3 regions of the Bacillus sp. mrc49 genome follow, and region 2 is predicted to be linked to each of the others. Evidence: riboswitches for the same ligand, from Rfam matches in the RefSeq annotation. Region 2 holds a riboswitch; each other region holds the start of a gene.
What was found. Region 2 has a riboswitch for preQ1 ahead of CVN76_RS24905 (QueT transporter family protein). Riboswitches for the same ligand answer to the same signal wherever they lie in the genome.
Positions count from the first base shown of each region.

Region 1 (3,277 bases), on a different contig from region 2:
GCTCGACGGCATCCTTGACGATGCTATCGACCGTTTTCATTTGCTGGACTGAACTGCGCATCAAAATGGTTCCTTCCTTTGTTAAGGTAAGGATTTCACTTGAACTCATGAATACAGCTGCCCCGTCAAGATGGGCCTGTTCGATCTTACCGGTGAAATCCTCCATCATGCGGACCATTTCCGTTGCCCGGTTGGCTTGTGACTCCGAACCTTCCGAAAGTTCATACATCGTGGTGGCGATCTGCTTACTGCCCTGCTGCCCTTCAAATGCTGATTGTGTCAGGCTTTGGCTTTGGGTGGAAACGGATTCGGATACAGCCAGTGTTTTTTCGATCGTATCACGGAGGTTTTTCTGCATTTGATTGGCAGATGCCGTTAATTCGCCGATTTCATCATTTGACTTATGTTCCAGCGGATCATGATCCAGCTCTCCGGCTGCCACTGATTTCATCCGATCCCTGATTTTAAGGAGGGGAGCGGTAATGAGCTGGGCAGTGACGATTGCGAGCAGAGTGCCAATGATGACGGAGGCAATGGAGATGATGATGCTAGTCATCTTGACCGATTTTCCGCTTGCCATGACGGTTTCGCCTGAAGCTTGAATCAATTCCTCCTGTTCCGAAGCGAGCCCCTTGAAGCCTTCCATTATATCGTTACTGATGGGTGACACTTCGTTTTTGAGGATCTCTTTAGCTCGTTCCGGATTTCCTTTTTCATATTGGGTGAATACCCGCTCGATAATCATCGTCCTCCAATCCACACTTTTTTCAATCAAATCCTTCGCTTCCTCCGAATCGCTCAAAGACAAAAGCTTCTCCTGGATTTTTTTGCTATCATCGGTATACTGTAAGAATTTTTCTTTATAACTTTCGTCGCCGTATAAAATGTAGGCTCTAGCGAATGCCGTTCGTTGGGAAAGATTATATAACAGTTTTTCGCTCTCGATCAGAAGCGGCAGTTCCTCTTCAATAATATTTTGCGAATGTTTCAGTGACTTGTTGCTGCTATAAATACTGAATGCTCCTAAGATGATACATAAAGATATGATGAGTGAAAATGCCGCCAATATCTTTCCTTTAATGCTTTTCAAATGAATGGACCCCTTTATCAATAAGTTTGTTCACTTATTTATCGGAAAAATGATGGAATATGTTAATTGGTTTGTCCGGAATACCAAGTTTCCCGTTAGGTCTGGTCACTCTATACAAACAACTTGATTTCTTCTCGTTTTCAAGTTACGATTGGGTTGGAAAATAGTATATTCCGCGTTAAGGCGGAAGAGGTTCTAGCTACCCTCTCAAAAAAACTAAGGAGAAACAGTACTCTATTCTTAGGGTGCTGTTTTTTTCCGTAAAAAGGAGTTTTATAGAAATGAAGAAGAAAGAAAAGGCAGTGGTAGTGTTTAGCGGAGGTCAGGACAGTACGACATGTTTGTTTTGGGCAATGGAGAGATTCGAGGAAGTCGAGGCAGTGACCTTCGATTATAATCAACGGCACAGCTTGGAAATCGAATGCGCCCAACAGATAGCGAAGGAGCTGGGCATCAACCATCATATCCTTGATATGTCGCTGCTGAACCAGCTGGCGCCCAATGCGCTGACGAGAAGTGACATTGCAGTGGAAGACGGGGAAGACGGCGAATTGCCATCAACATTCGTGCCGGGAAGGAATTTGCTGTTTCTTTCGTTTGCCGGGGTTCTGGCCAGCCAGATCGGGGCTAAACATATTGTCACAGGCGTCTGTGAAACGGATTTCAGCGGATATCCTGACTGTCGCGATGTTTTCATTAAATCGTTGAACGTAACCTTGAACTTGTCGATGGACCAGTCATTCGTAATCGATACGCCGCTTATGTGGCTGAATAAAGAAGAAACATGGGAGCTTGCCGATCAGCTTGGCGCGTTCGAATTTGTCCGCGAAAAGACGCTGACTTGCTATAATGGCGTCATATCTGACGGCTGTGGGGAATGTCCGGCATGTAAGCTGCGCAAAAAAGGGCTGGATGACTATGTAAGCAGACGGGAGGTCACTCATGATGTATGGTTTTAAAATCGTCGATAAGCTTCAAAAAATAGATGAAGATATACAGCGCAGCCAGCTGAACTATACAAAGAAGAGGGTCCTGGTCAGCAAGGAATTCACTTTTGACGCAGCACACCATTTGCACGACTATGAGGGAAAATGCAAGAATCTTCACGGTCACACCTACAAGGTCATCTTTGGATTGAGCGGATATACCGATTCTCGCGGTTTGATGATAGATTTCGGGGACATGAAGGAAATATGGAAAAATGAAATTGAAATCCACCTCGATCATCGTTATTTGAATGAAACGCTGCCGCCCATGAATACAACAGCCGAAAACATGGTTGTCTGGATCTATGAAAAAATGGCCGAAGCCCTCTCATTAAAGGATTATCAAGGTGCCAGAGTGGAATTTGTCCGTCTCTATGAAACACCGACAAGTTATGCTGAGGCGAGACGGGAGTGGATGGAAAGTGAGTAAACTCCCGGTTATGGAAATTTTCGGCCCGACCATCCAAGGTGAGGGAATGGTCATTGGCCAAAAGACGATGTTCGTTCGTACTGCTGGCTGCGATTATTCCTGTTCGTGGTGTGATTCGGCTTTTACCTGGGATGGATCAGGGAAGGAAGATACCGTCCAGATGACTGCAGAAGAAATTTGGGGCGAGCTGAAGCGAATTGGAGGCTCGGGTTTTTCCTTCGTGACCATATCTGGGGGGAATCCGGCACTTCTGAAAAATCTGAATGGCTTGATCGCCTTGCTGCACGAACACAAAATCAAAATCGGTGTCGAAACACAAGGAAGCCGTTGGCAGGACTGGTTTCTCGATATCGATGAACTGACGCTATCACCTAAGCCGCCGAGCTCGGGAATGAACACGGACTTTACGGTGCTCGATCAAATATTGGAGAAGCTTGCCGGCCGAAATCCCAACAACCATGTCTCATTGAAGATTGTCGTCTTTAATGAAGAAGATTATCAATATGCCAAACATGTACATGGGCGGTATCCTGGCATTCCTTTTTATCTGCAGGTCGGCAATGATGACAGCAGGACGGCGGATGATCAGCATCTGATCAGCGGATTATTGAAGAAATATGAAGAGCTAATCGATAAAGTGATAGCCGATGATGAATTGAATGACGTGAAAGTTCTCCCGCAGCTGCATACCTATATATGGGGCAACAAGCGGGGCGTGTAAAGAAGAGGAGGCAGTGTGAAGCATATTCACACTGCCTTTTTTCTTTAAAC
Region 1 is NZ_PHNG01000694.1:47,680-50,956, reverse strand. Features, by position in the region: gene CVN76_RS32405 (methyl-accepting chemotaxis protein) at 1-229, opposite strand, end outside; partial or broken gene CVN76_RS32400 (CHASE3 domain-containing protein) at 350-1,090, opposite strand; PreQ1 riboswitch class I at 1,274-1,316, shown strand; gene queC (7-cyano-7-deazaguanine synthase QueC) at 1,372-2,049, shown strand; gene queD (6-carboxytetrahydropterin synthase QueD) at 2,036-2,506, shown strand; gene queE (7-carboxy-7-deazaguanine synthase QueE) at 2,499-3,227, shown strand.
Region 1: linked by a shared signal. The riboswitch ahead of queC (7-cyano-7-deazaguanine synthase QueC) and the one ahead of CVN76_RS24905 (QueT transporter family protein) in region 2 are both predicted to bind preQ1.

Region 2 (3,277 bases):
TTCGACCACTTCAATGATTTCCATCCAGGACATGTCCAGCCCCAATTCATTGGCATGCGAAATCTTATCCCGCAATTTCCGGATCGCATTCGCATCCTTCCTTCCCTTACTTTTTGAAGGGATTTGAAAAAAGCGCCTCATTTCCTGATCTTTATGGATAATATCGAACTTATCACTGATTTGCAGACACTCTATTATATTGATATCTTCATTTTTATCGATTCGGCGCCGATATAATTCGGTTGCCTTTTCCAGACGGTCCTCGCTTATCATGGAGTGCCAGCCGCCATCGCCGAATCGATGCAGAATGATATCGCTCAGCCTCATTTCCAAAAGGGTGATATAGCCGAATATCAGCATCCTGATAGGCGGCTTTTGAAGGTCAGCATGGGTAATCAACTTTTTGATTGAATTGTTCTCCAGCACGAACACCCTTGTTTTTTTCTTGAAAATATGAAGAAGCTGAATCAAGGGGGTTGAGTCCGAAACAAGCTCCCTTGGTGAAAAGTGTCTCAAATACCTCGAAATCCTTCCTTCACCAAGCTCGTGCCTTTCGATATATCCGATGATGTCCCCTTGATCTTGTACGGCCATGATATCGAAATTCTTTCTTTCCAGCGCATTACGTATATCCAGCGCTTCATCATTTTTGTGACAGGCTTCAAGCTCTTGGGCTATACTCTTGACCGTGATGTTTTCTTCATAAAGAGTTTTTAGACTAAGGTAGCTGCTATTGTTTTTTCGATGGCTTCCGGTTAACATCCTTCACGCTCCATTTAGGGGATTTCTTCACGAGCATCTTCAGCTGGGGCGATTTCACAGGTTATTTTTCTGTAATCGAGCGAATTCCAACTGATGCGAATCTTTCCGTTTCATAATATAACAGCCGTTCCTATCCTTGCTCCTCGCTCACGCTTCTTCCCAATCCTTACACACATCAACCCACCCTTTAGCGCCTGAATATTCTAATAATTCAGCAAGTGTAAGCTTTATGGCAGAATTCGTACTGCCGCAAGCGGGAAATACCGACTCAAACCGCTTCATTGATACATCGAGAAAAACGTCCAGCTCGTTGGCCAGTCCAAATGGGCAAACGCCGCCGATAGCATGCCCAGTCTGTTGGAGCACTTCATCAGGAGCCAGCATCCTTGCCTTGAAACCGAATGACTGGCGAAATTTCTTATTATCGACTTTTGCATCCCCGGCCGCTACAACCAAAATCGCCTTGTCACCTTCCCCCCTGAAGGATAGGGTCTTAGCGATCCGCGCAGGGATCACACCGATGGTATCCGCTGCCTCATAAACCGTAGCGCTTGATGTTTCGAACTCCATCACTTCGCCTTCACGATTCCATTTTTTAAAATGATGTTTGACACTTTCAATTGACATGTCACTCTCACTCCTTCTACTTCTCTATAAAAATAATATCATCCTTCCATGCAAGAAATCAAAAATCCGTTTGGCCTATATGAAGCTAGGTCGTGCAATAACCATTCTTTACAAATTGACGAAAGGGGCATATTTAGACTACTATTAAGCTTCAGGCAAAAACCTATACGTGGTTCGTAACCATCCCACGATAAAAAACTAGGAGAGAATAAAATGAATAATCGTACCCTCGTGATAAGCGGGATCTTGGCTGCCTTATATGTGGCGGTCTCATTCGTGTTTCAACCAATATCTTTTGGCGCATACCAATTCCGGGTTCCGGAAATGCTGAACCATCTGATAGTATTCAATAAAAAATACATCTATGGCATCGTAGGCGGTGTATTCATTTCGAATCTGCTATTTTCACCCATGGTTCCGTTTGACTTGATTTTCGGGGTCGGGCAATCCATACTCGCCCTGCTGCTGGTCATTTTTGTTTCGCGGTTCATTAAAAGTATCCAAGGACGGATGATCGCGACGATTATCTTTTTCACGTTCACAATGTTCTTGATTGCAATAGAACTGAACCTTGCCTTGGACTTACCGCTTTGGTTAAGCTGGGGCACCACAGCTGTTGGTGAATTCGTTGTCCTTTTGGTTGGTGCGCCAATCATTTATGCAATGAACAAAAGAATTCAGTTTGAAAAGTGGCTTTAAAGGAATCATCGCTTCCTGAACCTACTATACTGTAAAAGAGCTGTCTGCATTTTGCGACAGCTCTTTTTTCACCAATGAACCTGAAGCTGGTAAACTATAAGTAAGAATGGTGGTGACCCTTTGAAAAAATTCCTGACTTTGATTGTTCTGTTGGGTATTGCAATATTCATTTACACAAATGCAGAATTATTCACTTTAGTATGGAAAAGTGACCTGGAGTCAGTTATTGGCATCTTGAAGGATAACCTCTCGCTCACCTTTTTGGTCACATTCGTATTGATGTTTGTCCAAAATTCATTTACGATCATCCCATTAATTTTGCTCCTGACGATCAATGTCACGATATTTGGCTTCTTATATGGTTACCTTTGGAGTTGGTTGACGAGTGTAGTAGCATCAGGATTGATCTTCTATGCTGCAAGAAACTGGTTTCAAGACCTTCTTTTGAAGAAGCTGGACAAAAAATGGCAAGAAAGTGTTGTGGAGCACGGTTTTATGTATGTCTTTACCGGAAGGGTTTTCCCGCTTATCCCTACAAGCCTGATCAACCTGGCAGCAGGAGTCAGTTCGGTTACATTCAGGGATTTTTTATTGGCAACGACACTGGGAAACCTGATTTACTTTTTCTTTCTATCGCTGATTCCATATGGCCTGCTAACTGTGGAGATGAACCAATATACGTTAGCTGCACTCGCACTGCTCTTTTTATCATTTTTCATGTTCTACAAACGGATGAAAAAGAAAAAGAACCAACGCATCTTCCGAAAAAACAGGTAACCGCCTCGGTTCCTGTTTTTTTATTTATGATTGTGCATATATTTTTCTTCGATAGTTTGTTAAAATGTGTATGTAATTTTACCATTGCAATGTCTTAAAATCAGGGAGAATCTCCATGTCCAAGCGTTCCATTTTAAGTATATATATCCTTTCCGGGATTCTTACACTAGTCGTGTTCGACTATTTCTTAACGACAAATATTCAAAACAAAGAGGTCTTCATTCAGCTACAGAGAGTGGAAGGCACTTTCTTTCTTTTATCGATAGGCATGGTCTTATACCTTTACTTGGCTAAAAGGGAAGAATTCAAGCAATTAAAGGAAGCGGAGCAACGCCGGCGTACACTTATTAATTCGATGGTCGATTTCGTTAACTTCAAGGATGGCGATGGGCGATGGCTGGAATCGAATACC
Region 2 is NZ_PHNG01000788.1:529-3,805, reverse strand. Features, by position in the region: gene CVN76_RS24915 (hypothetical protein) at 1-762, opposite strand, end outside; gene CVN76_RS24910 (YbaK/EbsC family protein) at 910-1,389, opposite strand; PreQ1 riboswitch class I at 1,553-1,597, shown strand; gene CVN76_RS24905 (QueT transporter family protein) at 1,603-2,088, shown strand; gene CVN76_RS24900 (TVP38/TMEM64 family protein) at 2,209-2,865, shown strand; partial or broken gene CVN76_RS24895 (PAS domain-containing protein) at 2,981-3,277, shown strand, end outside.

Region 3 (3,277 bases), on a different contig from region 2:
GGAGGCTGGTTGCTTTGGATAAGGAATTAATGAAAGGAAGCATCGACCTCCTTTTACTATCACTCCTACAACAAAAAAAGCTCTACGGCTATGAAATGACAAAGATCTTGAAGGAAATGAGCATGGGAAAATATGAGATCGGCGAAGGTACCCTCTACCCCGCCCTCAAACGGATGGAAACAAAACAATTCATAAAAGGCCACTGGAAAGAGTCCGAATCCGGCCGCAGGAAATATTATTCCGTCACCGAAATGGGCCAACTTGAACTCGAACGGAAACGACAATGCTTTTCCCTCCTGGAATCCCTCATTCGAAAAACTTCAGAGAAATTTTGAACAATAAAAAATCACCGAACTGGCGCTTGACTCGCGAGTACTCGCAAATCAGGCGTGTCCTTATGGATGATGGCTTTTTGTCGAGTGTTCAGGCTGTTCACATGAGTTTAAGCACCATAAGAATAAGTAAATCCGCCATATAAAAAAGGGCCTAATTTGGCCCTTTTTCATCTATTTCTTTATGCTTGCGATAATTGGCGCAGGAGAGCTTCATGCATTCGCCTTGGACATGCGGACCGTATTTTTCACGAAAGGCTTCGAGGCAATAGCATCTGTCTTCTTTCTTTTTGGATCCATCCATCAAGCGTTTCACTCCTCCCATTTAACCGGAGACTACGCGCTTCTCCAGCCTGATATGGATTTGACCGAGCAGTACGGCACCGATCGACTGAATGATCGTTTTTACGATGATTTGACCGATGATCGCTGCTGGTACGGCTTCCCATGGCAGGATGTTGGCACCGAGTGGGCTTAGGCCGATCACGACAAAAAGCACCGAATCGAAAAAGCCTCCCACGATTCCGCTGTACAGCACCCTCCAGCTCATGGGCAACTTTAGCCGGGTATAAATTTCCGTGTCGGCCGTTTCAGCAACTACGAACGATAGTGCGGAAGCGAATACGATCAATAAAGTATCCCCTAATAGAAAGGATACACAGGCAGATAATATGAGTGCGATGATGATGCAAAAATAGGTTTTCGCCCGGCCGAATTTATTTTGGACCAGATCTCGAAAGATGAATGTTCCTCCAATCAGCAACGTCCCCATCGGTATGATGAACATACCAAAGTGTAATGGCATAAAAGCTGCTGTCACAACATTTGCCGTGACGATGGATACTAAATACAATAAAATTCTTAACATTTCTTACAATCTCCTCTTACAGAAAAAACAGCACCCCAAGAAAGAGCACTGTTCTCCTTAGTTTTTTTGAGAGGGTAGCTAGAACCTCTTCCGCCCGAGCGGATTATTATTTTCCTTTTTTATCGTAGCTTGAAAATGGTTGGAAATCAAGCAGTTTCCCGCGGTTAAAACTTTTATCAAAAAAAAGATATGGTACAATCGGGAAGAAAAGAAATGAAGCTTGTGTACGTCTGCATGGAAAATCATGACTCGAAAGGAAGTCGTTTTTGTATGGATACCCAGGTAACAACGAAATTCAAAATTGTCAAACCTAGCAATGATGTGTTCGAAGCTATCGTAAGTCCTGATAAAATCGGGAATTTTTGGTTCTCGACAAGTTCTGAAAGATGGGATCAAGGCAAAACGATTACATTGAAATATGAGGAATACGCGGCCGAGGTTATGATCACTGTACTAGAAATTGTTGAAAATAGGAAAATCGTATTTTCCTGGGGTAGGAATGATGAAGAAACGATTGTTACCATCCTTTTAGAAAAAGTGGATGATACAAATACGATCATCGAAGTGAACGAAAAAGGTTTGAAAGCGGATGACCCCGAGATCATTAACAAAATGATCGGCCAAAAAGAAGGCTGGGTATATACATTAACCTGTTTAAAGGGCTATCTGGAAAATGGCGTTCATACTTTAAGAGCGTCCATCCTTTTTTAACATATGGACTCAAGGATGGCTGTTCATCCTTGGGCCCATCACTTTTACATACATTCCTTTTGTAGCTTTTTGGTAAGCCCTGGTTCCCATGGCTTTCACTTTTTCCGATAGATTCGAGGCCCTCACCAATTGGTTTCCATGCATGACGGAGGGGTCGATCAGTCGCACTTTCGTTTTCCGATGGAGATCGTAGTCCGTTTGAACCTCATACAAGTTAACGTTCCCATGTATCCGTTTCAGCAAGTTTTTCAAGTCATCGTCTTCAATGGCCTGTAGCAAGAGCATGACTTCTTCATCTTCGCCAAGCAGGTCATCAAGGCCGATCAGCTTTTTATCCAAAGCCCATTTCAAGGTCCTGGCCAAGACATCATAGCCATAAATATTAAGCGGATCCATGAAAAAATCGATCACTTCGCCATAATACGTCTCCACGAACCATTCAGCAGCTTTAAGATCATCGAGGTACATGCTTCCGTCCACAATGATTATATGCTCCAGAAAGTCTGTTACGGATTCCAGCGTGATGTTTCCATAGTGATACATGTCGCGGAGGGTATAATCTACTCGATCGGCGCATAGCTCAGGTGCGGATCGTTCCAATACTTTCCATTCCGAATCGAAAATAGCTTCCAACTGAAATCCATATCGCTTCAGGATAAAGGGGATTTCGGAATCCATGATGATCTGTTCATATATTTTTTCATGATAATCTTCCTCTTCACAATCGAGAACGAAATCGATGACGTGCGAGAAGGCCGTGTGGGATACGTCATGCAGCAGCCCAGCAATCTGTTCCTCCAATGATCCGCCAAGCTTCATGATCAATAACATCACGCCAACGGAATGGTCAAATCGTGTCACATTCCACTTCTCATTCACTAAATAACTGGCTCCTCCCTGATGCACCCCCTTCAACCTTTGGACCGGTTTACTTAACATCAGCTCTTCAAGAACCCCCTCTACAACGCACTGTCCATAGATACTATCCGAAACGATCAAGATTCACTGCACTCCCTCTTCATTAGTCTAGATTGTGATCGGGTTCCTTCACGAAAATTATTTCCCCACTCTCCCCTTGCTTATATTGTTTTCTTGTCAATTCCCTTATCTGTTCCTCATCGTTCAAATCAATATCTTCTAGGTTGCCCTTATCCGCTTCATCACCATTGAGTATGAATTCATTTTTGATTACTCGATTTGCTGGATGAACGATAAACATGTCTTCTAGAGGATCAGTTTTTTTAAAAAAAAGGAGAGCGAATACAAAACAACCGGTCAATGCGATGATTATTGAAGATAATATGCCTACTTTCTTTTTCATTCATTCGTCCCTTCCATCCATATTTAACCATCCTTATTTTAATAC
Region 3 is NZ_PHNG01000694.1:43,466-46,742, forward strand. Features, by position in the region: gene CVN76_RS15170 (PadR family transcriptional regulator) at 15-335, shown strand; gene CVN76_RS31045 (hypothetical protein) at 487-636, opposite strand; gene CVN76_RS15175 (VUT family protein) at 658-1,200, opposite strand; PreQ1 riboswitch class I at 1,252-1,294, opposite strand; gene CVN76_RS15180 (SRPBCC family protein) at 1,471-1,911, shown strand; gene CVN76_RS15185 (HD domain-containing protein) at 1,921-2,910, opposite strand; gene CVN76_RS15190 (hypothetical protein) at 2,933-3,232, opposite strand.
Region 3: linked by a shared signal. The riboswitch ahead of CVN76_RS15175 (VUT family protein) and the one ahead of CVN76_RS24905 (QueT transporter family protein) in region 2 are both predicted to bind preQ1.